DNA from 4 places in the Desulfuromonas thiophila genome. Region 1 is predicted to be linked to each of the others. Evidence: riboswitches for the same ligand, from Rfam matches in the RefSeq annotation. Region 1 holds a riboswitch; each other region holds the start of a gene.
The links. A riboswitch is a leader RNA that binds a small molecule or an ion and turns the genes downstream of it on or off. The one in region 1 is predicted to bind cobalamin.
Positions count from the first base shown of each region.

Region 2: another riboswitch for cobalamin. It lies ahead of BLR80_RS09470 (TonB-dependent receptor plug domain-containing protein); the one in region 1 lies ahead of BLR80_RS12315 (ribonucleoside triphosphate reductase).
Region 3: another riboswitch for cobalamin. It lies ahead of metE (5-methyltetrahydropteroyltriglutamate--homocysteine S-methyltransferase); the one in region 1 lies ahead of BLR80_RS12315 (ribonucleoside triphosphate reductase).
Region 4: another riboswitch for cobalamin. It lies ahead of BLR80_RS11690 (TonB-dependent receptor plug domain-containing protein); the one in region 1 lies ahead of BLR80_RS12315 (ribonucleoside triphosphate reductase).

Region 1 covers NZ_FNAQ01000026.1:11,033-14,929, forward strand. The annotation lists gene cobT (nicotinate-nucleotide--dimethylbenzimidazole phosphoribosyltransferase) at 1-635, opposite strand, end outside; gene cobU (bifunctional adenosylcobinamide kinase/adenosylcobinamide-phosphate guanylyltransferase) at 648-1,202, opposite strand; gene cobC (alpha-ribazole phosphatase) at 1,192-1,800, opposite strand; cobalamin riboswitch at 1,909-2,025, opposite strand; cobalamin riboswitch at 2,203-2,381, shown strand; gene BLR80_RS12315 (ribonucleoside triphosphate reductase) at 2,529-3,897, shown strand, end outside.
Region 2 covers NZ_FNAQ01000012.1:6,716-10,612, forward strand. The annotation lists gene BLR80_RS09460 (hypothetical protein) at 1-1,015, shown strand, start outside; gene BLR80_RS13330 (hypothetical protein) at 1,057-1,188, opposite strand; gene BLR80_RS09465 (transposase) at 1,384-2,049, shown strand; cobalamin riboswitch at 2,333-2,520, shown strand; gene BLR80_RS09470 (TonB-dependent receptor plug domain-containing protein) at 2,690-3,897, shown strand, end outside.
Region 3 covers NZ_FNAQ01000029.1:3,621-7,517, forward strand. The annotation lists gene BLR80_RS12435 (homocysteine S-methyltransferase family protein) at 1-1,222, shown strand, start outside; gene BLR80_RS12440 (hypothetical protein) at 1,206-1,574, shown strand; cobalamin riboswitch at 1,617-1,800, shown strand; gene metE (5-methyltetrahydropteroyltriglutamate--homocysteine S-methyltransferase) at 1,842-3,897, shown strand, end outside.
Region 4 covers NZ_FNAQ01000021.1:35,311-39,207, forward strand. The annotation lists gene BLR80_RS11690 (TonB-dependent receptor plug domain-containing protein) at 1-1,787, opposite strand, end outside; cobalamin riboswitch at 1,906-2,087, opposite strand; gene BLR80_RS11695 (putative manganese-dependent inorganic diphosphatase) at 2,265-3,897, opposite strand, start outside.

The sequences.
Region 1 (3,897 bases):
TCGAGGCCGGTGCCGCGGCCAGTGACGGTGGCGATGTCGCAGCCGCACAGGCAGGCGATGATGGCGCTGGACGGGCTGGTGTTGCCGATGCCCATATCGCCGGTGGCGTAGAGATCTGTGGTGTCAGCGAGATGATTGGCGACCTCAATACCCACTTCGAGACACTGAATCGCCTGGGCGCGGCTCATGGCCGGTCCCCGTGACAAATCCGCGGTACCTGCGGCTACCTTGCGGTTCCACAGCGCGTCGTGGTGGTAGAGTTCCGTCAAATCTCCGGCCACCCCGGCATCGACCACGGTGAGGCTGGCACCGACCTGGCGTGCCAGGGCGTTGATGCTGGCTTTACCGTTGAGGAAGTTGCGCACCATCTCGACGGTGACGGCCTGGGGAAACCTGCTGACTCCGGCGGCGACAATGCCGTGGTCGCCGGCCATGACGGCAATGGCTTTGCGTTTCACCGACGGCGCCATGGAGCGGGTCATGGCGGCCAGCTCTTCGGCCGTATCCATCAACTGACCCAGAGCCCAGTGCGGGATGGCCAACTGGTCGAGGCGGGCGCGGGCCTGCTGGCGCATGACTGTATCGGCCGGGGTGATGGCGTTGAGAGTCTGGGACAGTAACGTGTTCGAATGCATAAATGTCTTCCTCTATTTCAGGGACAATGGCAGGCCGGAAACCAGGAAGACGGCTTCGTCGGCGTGGGCGGCCAGGGTTTGGTTGCAGCGGCCGATCAGGTCGCGGTAATGGCGCGACAGGGCATCCGCCGGCACAATGCCCATGCCCAGCTCGTTGGAGACGAAGATCACCGTGCGCTGGCCCTGGCGGGCGGCGTCAATCATTTGGAGGGTGAGGCGGTGAATGGCGTCTTCGTCGAGCGTTTGCTGCTCCGTTTCCGCGACATAGAGCAGGTTATTGATCCACAGGGTGACGCAATCGATCAGCACGACGGCACTGTCACGGCTGGCGTCCAGCGCCGCAACCAGATCCACCGGCTCCTCAATCGTCTGCCAACCTTGATCGGCGCGGCGCTGTTGGTGGCGGTCGATGCGCACCGCCATCTCGTCATCAATCACCGGGCAGGTGGCGATGTAACGGCGTGGTCCGGTCAGGGCCAGGGCGCGCTGCTCAGCGTAACGGCTCTTGCCGCTGCGGGCGCCGCCGCTGATGTAGAGGAGATGGTTGGTCAAGGGCTTAGACGCCATGGTTATACAGTCCGGTCAAGACGGCATGACATCCATCCAAATACAGCGTGGCATAGCCACCCCGTTCAATGGTGAATTTCAGATGGTCTTTTAATGACCAGCCGAGTAACTGGCAAATCAGTCCGCGCAACACGCCGCCATGGCTGACGATGACCAGGTGGCCGGCCTGTTCGGCCAAGATGCTTTCCACAACGGCATCGAGACGGTGGCGGAACTGCTTCAGCGATTCCCCGGCGGGGAAACAGAAATCGTCGGTAAAGGCGGCCCATTGATTGACGCGCTGCGGGTCGTTGTGGAGAATCTGGGCGAAATCCAACCCTTCCCAGTCGCCGAAATTGATCTCTTGCAGGCGCTCGTCAATGGTGACCGGACGGAGCGACTGGCGGATCAGGGGCTCGGCGGTCTGGCGGGCGCGTTGGGCCGGGCTGCACCACAGGGCATCGATGGCGGGAAAGCCGGGCCGGCTGAGATGGCGGACCAGACGTTCGGCCTGCTGCCTGCCGTCGGCACTGAGCGGTACATCGCTGCGGCCGATATAATGACCGTCAAATTCCGTGGCGATGGCGGCATGGCGGATGAGGGTAATCTGTGTGGTCATGGACGGTGCCGTCATCGGTCAAAAAAAATCCCCGCAACCAGAAAAGGTTGCGGGGATTCCGTATTTAATCCGCAAGTCGGGTTCAGCCACCTCATTCCACGAAGGTGGGGCGAACAAATGAATCGGGCGTGTATCTGACTGACGTCGCGGTCAAGCGACGAACACAGTGGCGGGTCCGCGACGGATTTGCACCGTCTTCCACGAGTCCGATTATTTTTTTTATGGTGGGCCTGTTTGTTGGCCAGGACGGTAGAGAAAAAAAATGCGCTTGTCACCTCAATATGATTTAATTGTTTATGAATCGGCGCAGTTGGGCCAGCCGTCGGCATCGTGCGGGGCGAAACCCCTTGACAGCTTCGTATGCCTCGGCTAAAGAGAACCAAAAATATCCACTTTCAGTGGAACCCATATCGTGGATCATGGTGCCCGTAAGGGCTTGATAGGGAAGAGGGGTGCAATGCCCCCGCGGACCCGCCGCTGTGAGCACAGACGACAGGCTTAATGCCACTGGTCTTCTGACCGGGAAGGCGCCTGAAGGTTGAAGTGCGAGCCAGAAGACCTGCCTGATCTGAACACTCGGTATTTCCTCGTGGTAAGGGAAGAGTGAGACCCGTATCCGGATTTAGAATGCGATAAGTCCGCAGGATGCCTTGGCGCCTGCGGACTTTTTATGTTTTTGCGCTAACAGTCTTCCGAAACACGAATCCGACACATACAAGGAGTAGACGATGTCGAAGCCTGGGTATTCCGAACAAGTTGTTGCCCTGGGATTACCTAGCGTGGTTGTCAAGCGTGACGGTAGCCAGGTGCTGTTCGACAGTGAACGTATCTGTTTCGCCATTGCCCGTGCCGGTAAGGCCACGGGCGAATTTGATGACGCCGAAGCCGCTCTACTGACACAGCAGGCTCTCAAGGTGTTGCGCCACCGTTTCGCCGGTCAGCCTCCCAAGGTTGAACAGATTCAGGATGTGGTGGAACAGACGCTGATTTCAGCCAACCACTTCGCTACCCTACGGGCCTATGCGGTGTACCGCGAACAACACCAGAAACTGCGACAGGATCGGCAGACCTTGGTCGATGTGGCGTCGTCCATCAATGAGTATCTCGACCAATCGGACTGGCGAGTCAACGCGAATGCCAATCAGGGCTATTCCCTCGGCGGGCTGATCCTCAACATCTCCGGCAAGGTGACGGCCAACTACTGGCTCAACCATGTCTATGCCCCGGAGTTGGGAGAGGCCCATCGCGACGGCAGTCTGCATGTCCACGATCTCGATATGCTGTCCGGCTACTGCGCCGGTTGGTCGTTGCGCATGCTGCTGCAGGAGGGCTTCAACGGCGTACCCGGCAAGGTGGAAGCGGCACCGCCGCGCCATCTCTCCAGCGTTATCGGTCAGATCGTCAACTTCCTTGGCACCTTGCAGAATGAATGGGCGGGAGCGCAGGCGTTCAGTTCGTTCGACACCTACCTGGCGCCGTTCGTGCGCAAGGACAGGCTCAGCTACGACGAGATCAAACAGCAGATGCAGGAGCTGATCTTCAACCTCAACGTGCCGTCGCGCTGGGGCACGCAGACGCCGTTCACCAACCTTACCTTTGACTGGACCTGCCCGGAAGACCTGAAGAATCAGGTGCCGGTGATCGGCGGCGAGGAGATGCCGTTTACCTATGGCGAGTTGCAGGCGGAGATGGACCTGATCAACCGCGCCTACATCGAGGTGATGACGACCGGCGACGACAAGGGGCGGGTGTTCACGTTTCCCATCCCGACCTACAACATGACGCCGGATTTTCCCTGGGAAAGCGAAAATGCCGAGCGGTTGTTCAGCATGACCGCCAAGTACGGTTTGCCGTATTTCCAGAACTTTCTTAATTCGGAGCTGCAGCCGAACATGGTGCGCTCCATGTGTTGTCGCCTGCAGCTTGATCTGCGCGAACTGCTCAAGCGCGGTAATGGCCTGTTCGGCTCGGCCGAGCAGACTGGCTCCATTGGCGTGGTGACTATCAACTGTGCCCGGTTAGGCTATCAACACGCCGGTGACGAGATCGGCCTGTTTGCCCGCCTGGACAGACTTCTGGAACTGGCTCGCACCAGCC
Region 2 (3,897 bases), on a different contig from region 1:
CGTTGGCAAGAAAGAACCGACGGTTCGCAAATGGCTCAGAGAAGATGATGTTCCTGAAGAAGATTACAACAAGATCATTGAACACATGACTCAGCTCGGTAACGGTGAGTTTAAAGAGGAATTTCGACTCGTAACTGAAAAATCCCCTCTTGCAAAATCTGATGCCTACAAATGGAGACTCTTCAGCCAAGGCATCTTGATGCATGAAGATGCACTATTACCTCATACGTTGAGAGAGATATTTTCCGATGCTGTACAATGGTTGGTAATGGCGGAATCAGCACATCAATTGGAAGAAGACAAACATTTTGGCCACTTTAAAACATTCGTCTCAGAGGTCTTGGCGCCCAAGTTCAACTTGCCCCATCCCCTTAAAAATTTGGTTGACGAAAGCAAGGATTTTTCAGAAATGAAACCAGCCTTGGCTTGGCTGTTCATTGAGCGCTTCATCTACTTTCTTGCGATGGCAGAAGTTGAATGCCTGTGGATCTACTACGGAGTCAAAGAACCAAAACTCTCAAACATCATTCTTCCGACTTTTGAAAAAAATAAGGTGCAGGCCCCGGTCAAACGCTTCTTTAGTTATTTTTTTGACAATCTTGTTTCTCGCGGTTGGTATCAAAGCCTTGACGACATTGCGGACAACATGCCGAGAGTACAACTGTCCAAACAAGGCTTGATTGATGAGGAGACGGCCAAATACCAAGCCGAAGCCGGAGTCGATAAGGAAAACAGAATGCGGCAGCTCAAACGTGCCAAGTACCAAGGCAAGCCGATTGAGTTTCATACACTCAGAACCTGGATAGACGCACTGATTCCTTCCGAGATCTATCCATCGGAAGAAAACCGGGAAATTGAGAAGCAGTTGCTTTGCGACGGATATGCAGGAGCCAGAATTCTTCAAAAATTCTTCGAAGAGACAAAAAAAGACCTCCCGGAAAAAGAACTTCTTGTCAGGTTTGAGAGCTATTCAAACTGGCATCTCATTCACTGCAACGCCATCATTGAAAAGTGAAAGGAAGGGGACCACGCCCCTTCCTCTCTACTCTTTCTTACTTAATCCAGGTCTTCACTTGAACGATCTTCCCAATCTTCAGGCCGCTCGTCCTCGCCTCTGGACTCCCAGTAGGCATCGTTGTTCGGGTTCAGTTGGTTTGAATGATTGTCCATGTCGTCTTTGTGGCTCATTTCGCCCTCCTTCAAAAATGGGGTTTAAAGATGAACCAGACAGTAGACCGAAAAAATCACTATGAATATGTGACAACGACTGTAATCAGTCAAGAAAGTAGGGAGAAACGAGAGGAAACAAGGGACACCCTCCAAATTAAATTGCTTTTAACACAAAACCAGTCTATCCTTCTCCCATGCCAAGAATAGCCCGCATTGTCGTTCCCGAATATCCCCACCACGTCACTCAGCGCGGCAACAACCGCGCGACCGTCTTTTTTAACGATGAAGACCGACTGCAATACCTCAAACTGCTGGCAAAATACAGCAAGGCGTTTTCTTTGCAGATTTGGGCCTACTGTTTTGATGGACAACCATGTTCATTTGCTCGTTGTTCCCGAGAAAGAGGACTCACTGGCTCGCGGCATCGGCCTGACAAATCAAGTCTATACGCAATATCTCAATCGCAAATTGAAGCAAAACGGTCGTATTTGGCAAAACCGGTTCTTTTCATGTCTGGTGGAACAGGATGACTATCTGTGGACGGTGGCACGATATATCGAACAGAACGCGGTCAAATCGGGCACAGTAAAAAAGGCGGAAGATTACCGCTGGTCCAGCGCCAGGGCTCATCTCACCTCTGGCTGTGATGATCTTTTACATTCACCCTCTTGGCTTGCTTGCAAAGACAGGTCAGCCTATGCTGATTTTATCATGCAAAGTGACGACAAAGCTGAAGACAGCTTGCGTAGCGTAACCCGGGCAGGTCGTCCGTTCGGTTCTGAGGGGTTTATCGATAAGATGGAAGAGACATTGAAGACAACGCTAAGGCCCCGCAAACCGGGCAGGCCAAGAAAAACCGGGGAGCGTCCCCTGGTTTAGCATCTGGCCTCTGCGCCAGAAGCCCTGGCTGGGTTTGTTGCCTGAAGAAACCGATATCAGATCTCCACCCGAACACTGGCCGCACGGAACATTGAGCCTCTTGTCCGATGCGGCGTGGCGGCTCGGTCATGACCGCAAATATGCGGTTGCGGTCAGCAGCCGAACTCCTCTATAGTTCCGGGGCCGTGCCCTGAAAAAGCGCCATCTTCAGCCCAGCGCGTAAAACCACCCTTCAGGAGGTTCGCCGACAGGAAACGGGCGGCCACAGGCCGCCACCGACAACTGAATAGTTTGCCACAACAGTGTTCAGCCCGCGCGGCTGCTGAAAAGGGAATCCCGTGCAAATCGGGAACGGACCCACCGCTGTAACCGGGGACAACAATCGCACAACGCCACTGAACCACCGTTCGGGAAGGCGCGGTTGAAGGACGATCCGGGAGTCAGAAGACCTGCTGTCGTGGTTTTGATGTCATTTATACCGAAGGGGATGATTCGGTCGGCATGCGCAAGGTCAAGGGTCACAATGGGAGCCCGTAACCGTCTGGTTACGGGCTTTTTTGTTTTCCGCCACGCCTGAAATCTGTCTGAAGCCTCCCCGTTTTTATCCAATGTTGTGCAATCAACCAAGGAGCGCTTCTCGATGAAAAACCGCCACACCATTTTTTATGCCCTTTTTTTCTACCTGCTCGGCATGACACCCAATATCTCCACGGTGTTTGCCGATGAGACGACGGACAGCCTTGTGCTCGATGACATGGTGGTCACGGCCACCCGCTCGCAGAATTCCGCCTTTGCCACGCCGGTGACGATCAGCGTCGTCAACCAGCAACAGATTCAGGAGCAGAATGCCGCTACGTTCACCGACCTGCTCGACGGCGTGGCCGGTGTGACCCTGAGCGGCGCCGGGCCGTGGGAAACCACGCCGACCATTCGCGGCATGGGCACCAACCGGGTGCTGGTGCTGTTCGACGGCGACCGCGAGACCAACCTGTGGGCGGGTCGCGCGCCGCTGACGCCGTTTATCGACAGCAACGACATTGAACGGATCGAAGTGGTCAAGGGCCCCTCCTCTGTGCTCTACGGCAGCGATGCCCTCGGCGGCGTCATCAACATCATCACCAAGGAGGTGGCTCTGGCCGACGGCGACAGCTGGCAGGCCGAGCACCACATCGGCACGCGCTATTCGTCGGTGGATGACGGCCTGGTCGGCAACTATACGGTCAACGCCGGCGGTCACGGTCTCGGCATTCGCCTCAACGTGGCGGCTCAGGATCACGACGACTATGAAGTCGGCGACGGCGACGAGCTACCCCACAGCCAGTTTGAAAACAAAAGCCTCGACCTGAAAGCCCTCTACAACGTCAACGACCATCACAGCGTCCAGGCTGAATTGCGCATCAACGACATCAACGACATGGGCGTGGCGCAGAAAGACCCGCAGGCGCCGGAATCGCACTTCACCCTGTACAACACCCGCACCTACAAACTGGCTTATGTCGGCACAGATTTGGGCGCGGTGCAGCGCCTGGAAACGCGCCTGTTCCACGTCGACCAGAAACGGCGCTTTGTCGGCGATTTCCCCAACACGGCCAAACAGCTCCACAACCTGAAGCAGAACACCATCGACACCACGGCCAGCGGCGGCTCGCTGCAGGCCACCTTTGCGCCGGGCCGCAACCAGCAATGGACCACTGGCCTGGAGATTGTTCACGAAACCACGGATTCCGACGAATCGCAACAAACCTTCACCACCACCAACGATGCGCTGAAAAAACTGCTCAGCTTTCAGCCGGTGCCGGATGGCGAGCGCGATCATGTGGGGCTGTTCGCCCAGAACGAGGTGACGGT
Region 3 (3,897 bases), on a different contig from region 1:
CGTCAGTGCCAGGGATGGCGACATGGAGGCGATGTGTGCGGTTGCGGCCCGTTATGGCGCAATGATCGTCTGCATGCCGCTGGACAAGGGGGGGGCCGGGGGCGGTTCTGCCGAGGCGATCGAACGGATTGAGAAGATCGTCGCCTGTGCCGGTAGGTACGGTATCGCCCCGGAAGACTGTCTGGTGGACTGCCTGGTGTTCACCGCCGCCGCCGGACCGGCTGCGCACCGGCGCGCACTGGAACTGATCGACTGGTGCGCCCGTTCGGGCCGCTTCCGCTCCCTGGCCGGGATATCAAATCTGACCTATAACCTGGCCGTGCGGCAGTGGTTCGACAGCACCTTTCTCTGCATGGCTGCCGGGCGGGGGCTGACCGCTGCCTTCATTGACACGGCCTGCGACTATACCCTCAATGTCGCCTGCGCGGTGGATGCTTTGGCCGGGCGCGACCCGCGCATGGGGCGCTATATTGCCCGTTTCGGTCAGCAGGATGCAGGCGTAACCGCAACTCGCGGCCCCCGCACCCTGGGAGAACAGGTCTTTGATGCGGTTGTCGGAGGGGACGAAGAAGGGATGGAACAGACGATCCGGCTGGCCCTGGAACAGGGGGAGTCGCCCCGTTCGCTGGTGGATGATCGTCTGATTCCGGCCATCAATCTGGTGGGCGACAAGTTTGACCGCAAGGAGTATTTCCTGCCGCAGCTGATCACCTGTGCCGATACCATGCGCAAAGGCTTCAGCGTGCTGCAGCCATTTCTTGATGCAGCCAGCGGTGCCTCGGGCGGCAAGGGCCCCAAGGTGGTGCTGGCCACGGTACAGGGGGATATCCACGATATCGGCAAGAACATCGTGGCGTTGATGCTGAACAATTATAATTTTGACGTCATCGACCTGGGCAAGGATGTCTCGGCTGAGGATATCGTCCGCGCAGCCAGGCATCATGGGGCTGAAATCATTGGTTTGTCCGCGCTGATGACCACCACCATGGTGGAGATGAAAAAGGTGATCGACCTGGCCCGTGCCGAGGGCCTGACAAAGGTGCGCTTCATGATCGGCGGCGCGGTGGTGGATCAACACTACGCCGATGAAATCGGCGCCAGTGGCTACGCTAGCGATGCCATTGGCGCGGTGCGGCTGGCTCAGCGGTTCAGTGATGAAGGCAGCCGTGCCACATCGCCGGAGGCTGCCGGAAAGGACGTTTCCGATGCACCGGAAATTTAAAAATCGCGCTGCTCTGCGGTTGTTGATTCGCCAGTTGACAGGTGCCAGCCCGTTTTCCGGCGACGGTTTGCGGTTGCAGTGCAGAACCCTGTTGTCAGCCTGTTTTCTGATGGGCATCGAACCCTTTCAGCTGCCACTTGCAGAAACCTCCTGTGGCGATCTTTCGGAGTTACAGCGTCGGGAGTTTCTGCAGCGTTATCTGGTGCTGCAGATCGACGAGGCCGCGCGGAATAGGCTTGTTCTGCAATTGCTCGGGAACCCTGCCTGGTTTTCCCTGCTGCGCATGGCCGATAACATTGTCAGAGAACAGGAAATCGCCAGCCGGACCGAACCCCAGCGCTGGACAAAATGAAAGGAGGGATGGTGGTCCGCTTATAGCATGGGCCGGAAAAAACGTATTTGATGCACGCAAAATTGTTGGCAAGGGTGAACAGGAAACGGAAGACGGTGAAAATCCGTCGCGGACGCGCCGCTGTAACCGGAGATATTCCCCTGCTTTGTCACTGTTTCGCTTGAAACGGGAAGGTAAAGCAATTCGGGGTCCGGGAGCCAGAAGACGTCCTGTTCGTAATCGTAGTTTCGTCTCGCGTAACAGACAAATGAAAGGAACTGTATTGTCATGGAAGCACACGTACTGGGGTTTCCGCGCATTGGCGCTGGCCGTGAACTGAAGAAGGCGCTGGAAAACTTCTGGAAAGGCACCGGCCATCAGGACGAGCTGATTCGCACCGCAAAAACACTTAAGGAGCGCAACTGGAAAATTCAACGCGATCAGGGGCTCTCCATGGTCGCCGTGGGGGATTTCTCCCTCTATGATCAGATGCTCGATACTGCTTTTATGCTGGGGATGATTCCCCAGCGCTTTGGCGCGGCAGAAGAAGCCGATCTCTCCACCTATTTTCGCATGGCACGGGGTGATGCGACGGCCAATCTTCCGGCCATGGAAATGACCAAGTGGTTCGATACCAATTATCACTACTTGGTTCCTGAGTTCACGCCGCAGACAATCATCCGGCGTTCAACGGGAAAACTTATTGAAGAAACCTGCCATGCCCTTTCTCTGGGATTTCGCCCCAAACCGGTTCTGATCGGACCGCTCACCTTCACCAGCTTGGCAAAAGAACTCAATGGTGCCGACCGCTGGCGCTTTCTGGATGATATCGTCCGTGTCTATTGCACGTTGCTTGTCGATCTGGCGCCCCTGTGTGACTGGATCCAGATTGACGAGCCGATCCTGTGTACTGATTTGCCTGGCATGGCCCGAGAGGCATTTGTCCCTGCCCTGCGCCGGCTCAAGGAGGCGGCCACCGGCAGCCAGCTGCTGCTTGCCACCTATTTTGGCGCGCTTGGCGACAATCTGCCCCTGGCCTTGGAGAGCGGCTGCGATGGCTTGCATCTGGACTTGGTGCGTGGCGCGGCGCAGCTCAATACCGTGCTGGACATCCTGCCGGAAACGATGGTTCTGTCTGCTGGTTTGGTGAATGGCCGTAATGTCTGGAAAAACGATTTGCGCCATTCAAAGCAGAGACTGGACTTTCTGGCTCAGCGCCTCGGAGAGGGAAGGGTCATGGCGGCGTCCAGTTGCTCGTTGCTGCATGTGCCGGTCGATCTCTGGTTGGAAAAAAATATCGATCCGACCATCAGGGAATGGCTGGCTTTCGCTGTCCAGAAGTGCCGGGAAACGGCAACATTGGCCAAGATCGCCGGGGGGTGTCATGAGCCACTGTTGCGGGAGAACGACGCTCAGCTCGCAGCGAGACGCAGTGACAGCCGAACACTGCGCCCTGAGGTGCGTTCCCGTGTCGCTGGGGTGACTGAGGCAATGCAAAGCCGTACCTCAATCTTTCCACAGCGGAAAAAAAAACAAGCGGCCTGGCTTAAGCTCCCCCTGTTGCCGACAACCACCATTGGCTCTTTTCCCCAGACCGCCGAGATTCGTTCCATACGTCGGCAATTCGCTGCCGGAGCGATGCCTGAAGCCCGCTACAAAGCATTTATCCGGAGGCAGATTCGCCAGGTTGTCGAGGAACAGGAAAAGCTGGGATTGGATGTGCTGGTACATGGCGAGCCCGAGCGCAACGATATGGTGGAATACTTCGGCCAGCACTTGGAAGGTTTCTACTTTACAGAGAATGGATGGGTGCAGAGTTACGGCAGCCGCTGCGTCAAACCTCCCATCATTTATGGCGATGTGGCGCGGCCGGCGCCGATCACCATCGACTGGATCCGTTATGCCCAGTCTCTGACGACAAAACCGGTGAAAGGAATGCTTACCGGACCGGTGACAATTCTGTGCTGGAGTTTTGTTCGTGATGACCTGTCTCGCGCCGAGGTTTGTCAGCAGATCGCCCTCGCCATGCGTGATGAGGTACTCGACCTGGAAAAAGCCCGTGTCGGTATCATCCAGATCGACGAGGCGGCGCTGCGCGAGGGCATGCCGCTGCGCCGGCGGGAAGTCGAAGCCTATCTGCGTTGGGCCGTGGACTGCTTTCGTCTGACAGCCGCCGGAGTCGGCGATGAAACACAGATTCACACCCACATGTGCTACAGCGAGTTCAACAGTATTATCCCCTGGATCACTGCCATGGACGCCGATGTCATCAGTATCGAGGCCAGCCGTAGCGACATGAAGCTGTTGCGGGCGTTTCAGCGTTTTGATTACCCCAACGATATCG
Region 4 (3,897 bases), on a different contig from region 1:
TTGACATCGCGGGCGCTACCAATGGCATCGCGCTCGTCATACCAGTAGCCATCAAGCTGCAGACACAGGGCTGTCAGCGGCTGATACCGCAGGCCGGCGTGGACCTGCTGCAGCGGCCGCCGCACCAGCCGGCGACCGTCGGGGTCGCGCGTGTCGGTGTAGCTGTAATCCAGCACCAGCTGCCACAGGGCCGACGGCCGGTAGCGCAGGCCCAGCTCAACCCCCTCGCTTTCGCTTTCACCGGCAAGCTGGTTATAGCCGCCCGGCCAGGGATTGCCGGCGATGACGCGGCTGTAATCCCAGTCAATCCGATCCTTGAACCGCAGGCGGAACCAACTGGCCGACAGCTGCAGGCGCTCGTCAAACAGCAGCTGGTCGATCCCCAGTTCCAGGCCACGGCTCTTTTCCGGGTCAAGGTCGCGATTGCCATACTCGGAATACAGCTCGTAGAGCGAAGGCGCGCGCAAACCGACGGCGTAGCTGGCCCGCAGGGTGGTGCCGGTCGCGGCAATGCGGTAAGCCGGCGCCAGCCGCCAGCTGTACTTGCTGCCGAACCGGTCATGGTCATCAAGCCGCACACCGCTGACCAGATCGACACCGTGCCACAGCCACTGGTGCTGCAGCCAGGCACTCAGGGTGGTGGCGTCCTCCTTGCTCTGGGCCGAACTGTCGGCCGTTTCGGTCTGGTGGCCGATGCCGCCGGTCAGGCTGTGGCCGCCACCCAGCTGGTACTGGCCCTGCCAGCGCCACTCGCGGGTCTCGCCCAGATAATCGTAAAACGGCTGACCGTCGTTGTCGTAGGCATCACGCTGCTGGCGCGCCTGGCTGAAATCGACATCCGACAGCAGGCGCCCCGCCAGCAGCACGCTGTGCAGATTGACGCGGCCGAACAGGCGCTCGGTGTCAATGCGGCTGTGGGTGCGGCCGGTCGGATCGGGCTGATACTGCCAGGTGGTCCAGTCCAGCGCGAAACGGTCGCCGGCGTAGCCGGCTCCCCAGTCATCCAGATCCATCTGGGCATCACTGTAGTGCACCAGCGCCGTCAGCGCGGTGGACGAACACAGCTGGGCATTGACCTTGCCGCTGAAGCTGGTGTTGCGCCAGCCATCGTCCTCGCTGGTGTTGCCCCCCTGGGCGATGGCGTTGTTATCGGCGTTGGCCAGGGAATAGCCCTCGCTGTCCAGATGCGACAGGGCCAGGGAATAGCCCAACGGCCCGACCGTGCCGCGCACATCGCCCGCCACCTTGCGGCTGTGATAGCTGCCCGCCTCGGCGCTGAGACTGCCCTGGGTCTGGTCTGTGGCCTGGCGGGTGATGATATTGATGACCCCGGCGCTGGCGTTGCTGCCATACAGCACGCTCATGGGGCCCTTGACCACCTCGATGCGCTCGATGTTGTCAAGACTCAGGTTGGCCAGATCGGCGCCGCGGTTGGTGTCCGTCGGGTCGTTGACCGCCACGCCATCCAGCAGCACCAGAGTATTCTTCGAATCAGCGCCACGCAAAAACACCTTGGTGGTCGTGCCCAGCCCGCCCAGCGGCGAGAGATTGACCCCCGGCACCAGCCGCAGGGCCTCGGCCACCGTCTGCACCTGACTGGCGGCGATATCCGCCGCGTTGATCACCGCCACCGACGCGCCGCCAACCTGCTGCACCGCGCTGCTGCTGCGCGTTGCCGTCACCACCAGATCCTCAAGGGTCTGCTCCGCCGCAGCCGTGCCGGCCGCCGCGCCACCTGCCAGACCCACCAGCAGCGCCAACGGCGCCGCCTTGCTCCACAACCTCATGTTCCGCCTCCAGAACGCCTGCGTCCGGGGCGCAAAAAACCCCGAACCGATAGTGAAAAATCGATTCGGGGTTGTCCCATTCTGCCCACAAATCGCCGTCCGTCTTCGCCACGAAGACCAACTAACAAGGGTTCAGGCAGGTCTTCTGACTCCCGGCTCAGCCGTCCGCCGCGCCTTCCCGGCAAAAGCCAGTGGCCTGAAGCAGCGTTCGTCCCCGGTTACAGCGGCGGGCCCGTTCCTGATTTGCACAGGATTCCCGTTTTAAGCTCGCAGGCGAGCACCTGAAACCATCTGGCGCGCACCATAGAAAGTCGGCCCGCGGCTGTCAAGGCCAAAGACCGGACAAGCCGTGCAACCGCGTTTTTTGCGTTGTATCGCCGCCAACCTTCGGCTAGGGTAGATGCCATGCTGCTTTGACCAGAGGGTCAAAACATTTCACCCCGTGATCCCCCTCCTTCACGGGGTCTTTTTATTCCATCAGACCGGCGGCGCCAGCACCTTCAGCAGATGCGGCAGCAGCTGCTTCTTGCGCGACAGCACCCCTTTCAACTCATACAGCCCATCCTCCAGTTGGGGATAGCCCATCGCAAAAGGCAGCGTGCTGTCGTGCGACACCAGCAGCAGACTGTCGCCAGCCACAATATCCGTCACCAGCAATCCGGTCAGGGCCAGATCCCGCTGCTGCCGCAGCCGTTCCAGCTGCGCCGCCAGCTCGCCCTTGAGACTGTGAAATTCGTGAAAGCCGACCACCTCCACCTGACCGATGCCGAAACGGCCGCCGCCAGCCTCGAACTGTTTGAAATCCGACAGCACCACCTGCTCCAGGCTGCTGTAGGCACTCATGGCGCTGGTAGCACTGAAGATACGCTGACCGAACTCCTGCGGATCGAGCCCGCTGCAGCGCCCCAGCCAGTCGGCCATGTCGCGGTCGATGGCCGTCGCCGTCGGTGACTTCAGCAGCACCGTATCCGACAGCAGCCCCGCCAGCATCAGCCCGGCAATGGCCGGCTCCGGCGTCAGAGCAGCCTGCTGGTACAGCGTCGCCACCAGGGTACAGGTACTGCCAAGCGGCTGATTGATGAAACGGATGGGTTTTTCCGTCTGCAGACTGCCCAGCCGGTGATGGTCGATGATTTCGAGAATCTCCACCTTGTCCGCCCCCGCCACCGCCTGACCCAGCTCATTGTGATCCACCAAAATCAGCTTACGGCGCGATGGCTGCAGCAGATTGCTCTTGGTCACCACCGCCAGCAGACTGCCATCATCATTGAGCACCGCCGCCCCCGGCACATCGCTGTGCAGCAGCGCCGCGCGCAGCTGCTCAATGCGGTCCTGCGGCCGCAGACTGGCAAACTCCGTCTGCGCCAGCGCCCCCACCGGCGTCGCCAGCCGGGTCAGCCAGGTACTGGTGGCCGTATCGAAGGCCGTCGACAGCACCGTCACCTGCTGGCGCCGCGCCAGCTCCAGAATCTCCTCCGGCACCGGCAGCGACCCCACCACCACCAGCACCCGCACGCCGTTTTCCACCGCCACCCGCAGAATCTCGCTGCGGTCGGCGGCAATCAACACCATGCGCCGCATGTCCTGATTGTGCATCTTGTCGGCAAAGGTCGGCGCCGACATGGCCGCCACATACAGGTTCAGATCCTCCAGCCGGTCGGCATCCACCGCATGCAGCGCCGTCGCCTTCAGACAGCGGCAGATCGACGCCGGCGAAGCGTACACCCGGCGCAGTTCCCTCTCCTGGCTCGGCACCAGAAAACGTTCCGACACCTTCTTCAGATACAGCATGCCCAGCGGCCGCTGGCGCTCGTCCACCACCGGCAGCAGCCGGATATTGTGCAGATGAAACAGCTCCAGCGCCCGTGACAAAGGCGCATCGGCGGCAATACTCACCGGCGGCTGATCCGACAGCACATCGCGGATACGCGGCACCACATCGGCCAACAGCTGCGGTTGCGGCACCGCCAGCTCCTGCAGAATGAACTCCGTCTGACGGTTGAGATTACCGGCCCGCGCCGGTCGCACCGACTCCAGCCCCTGCAGCTGCCGCAACCGGGCATAGGCAATGGCACTGCAGATGGAATCGGTATCGGGATTCACATGACCA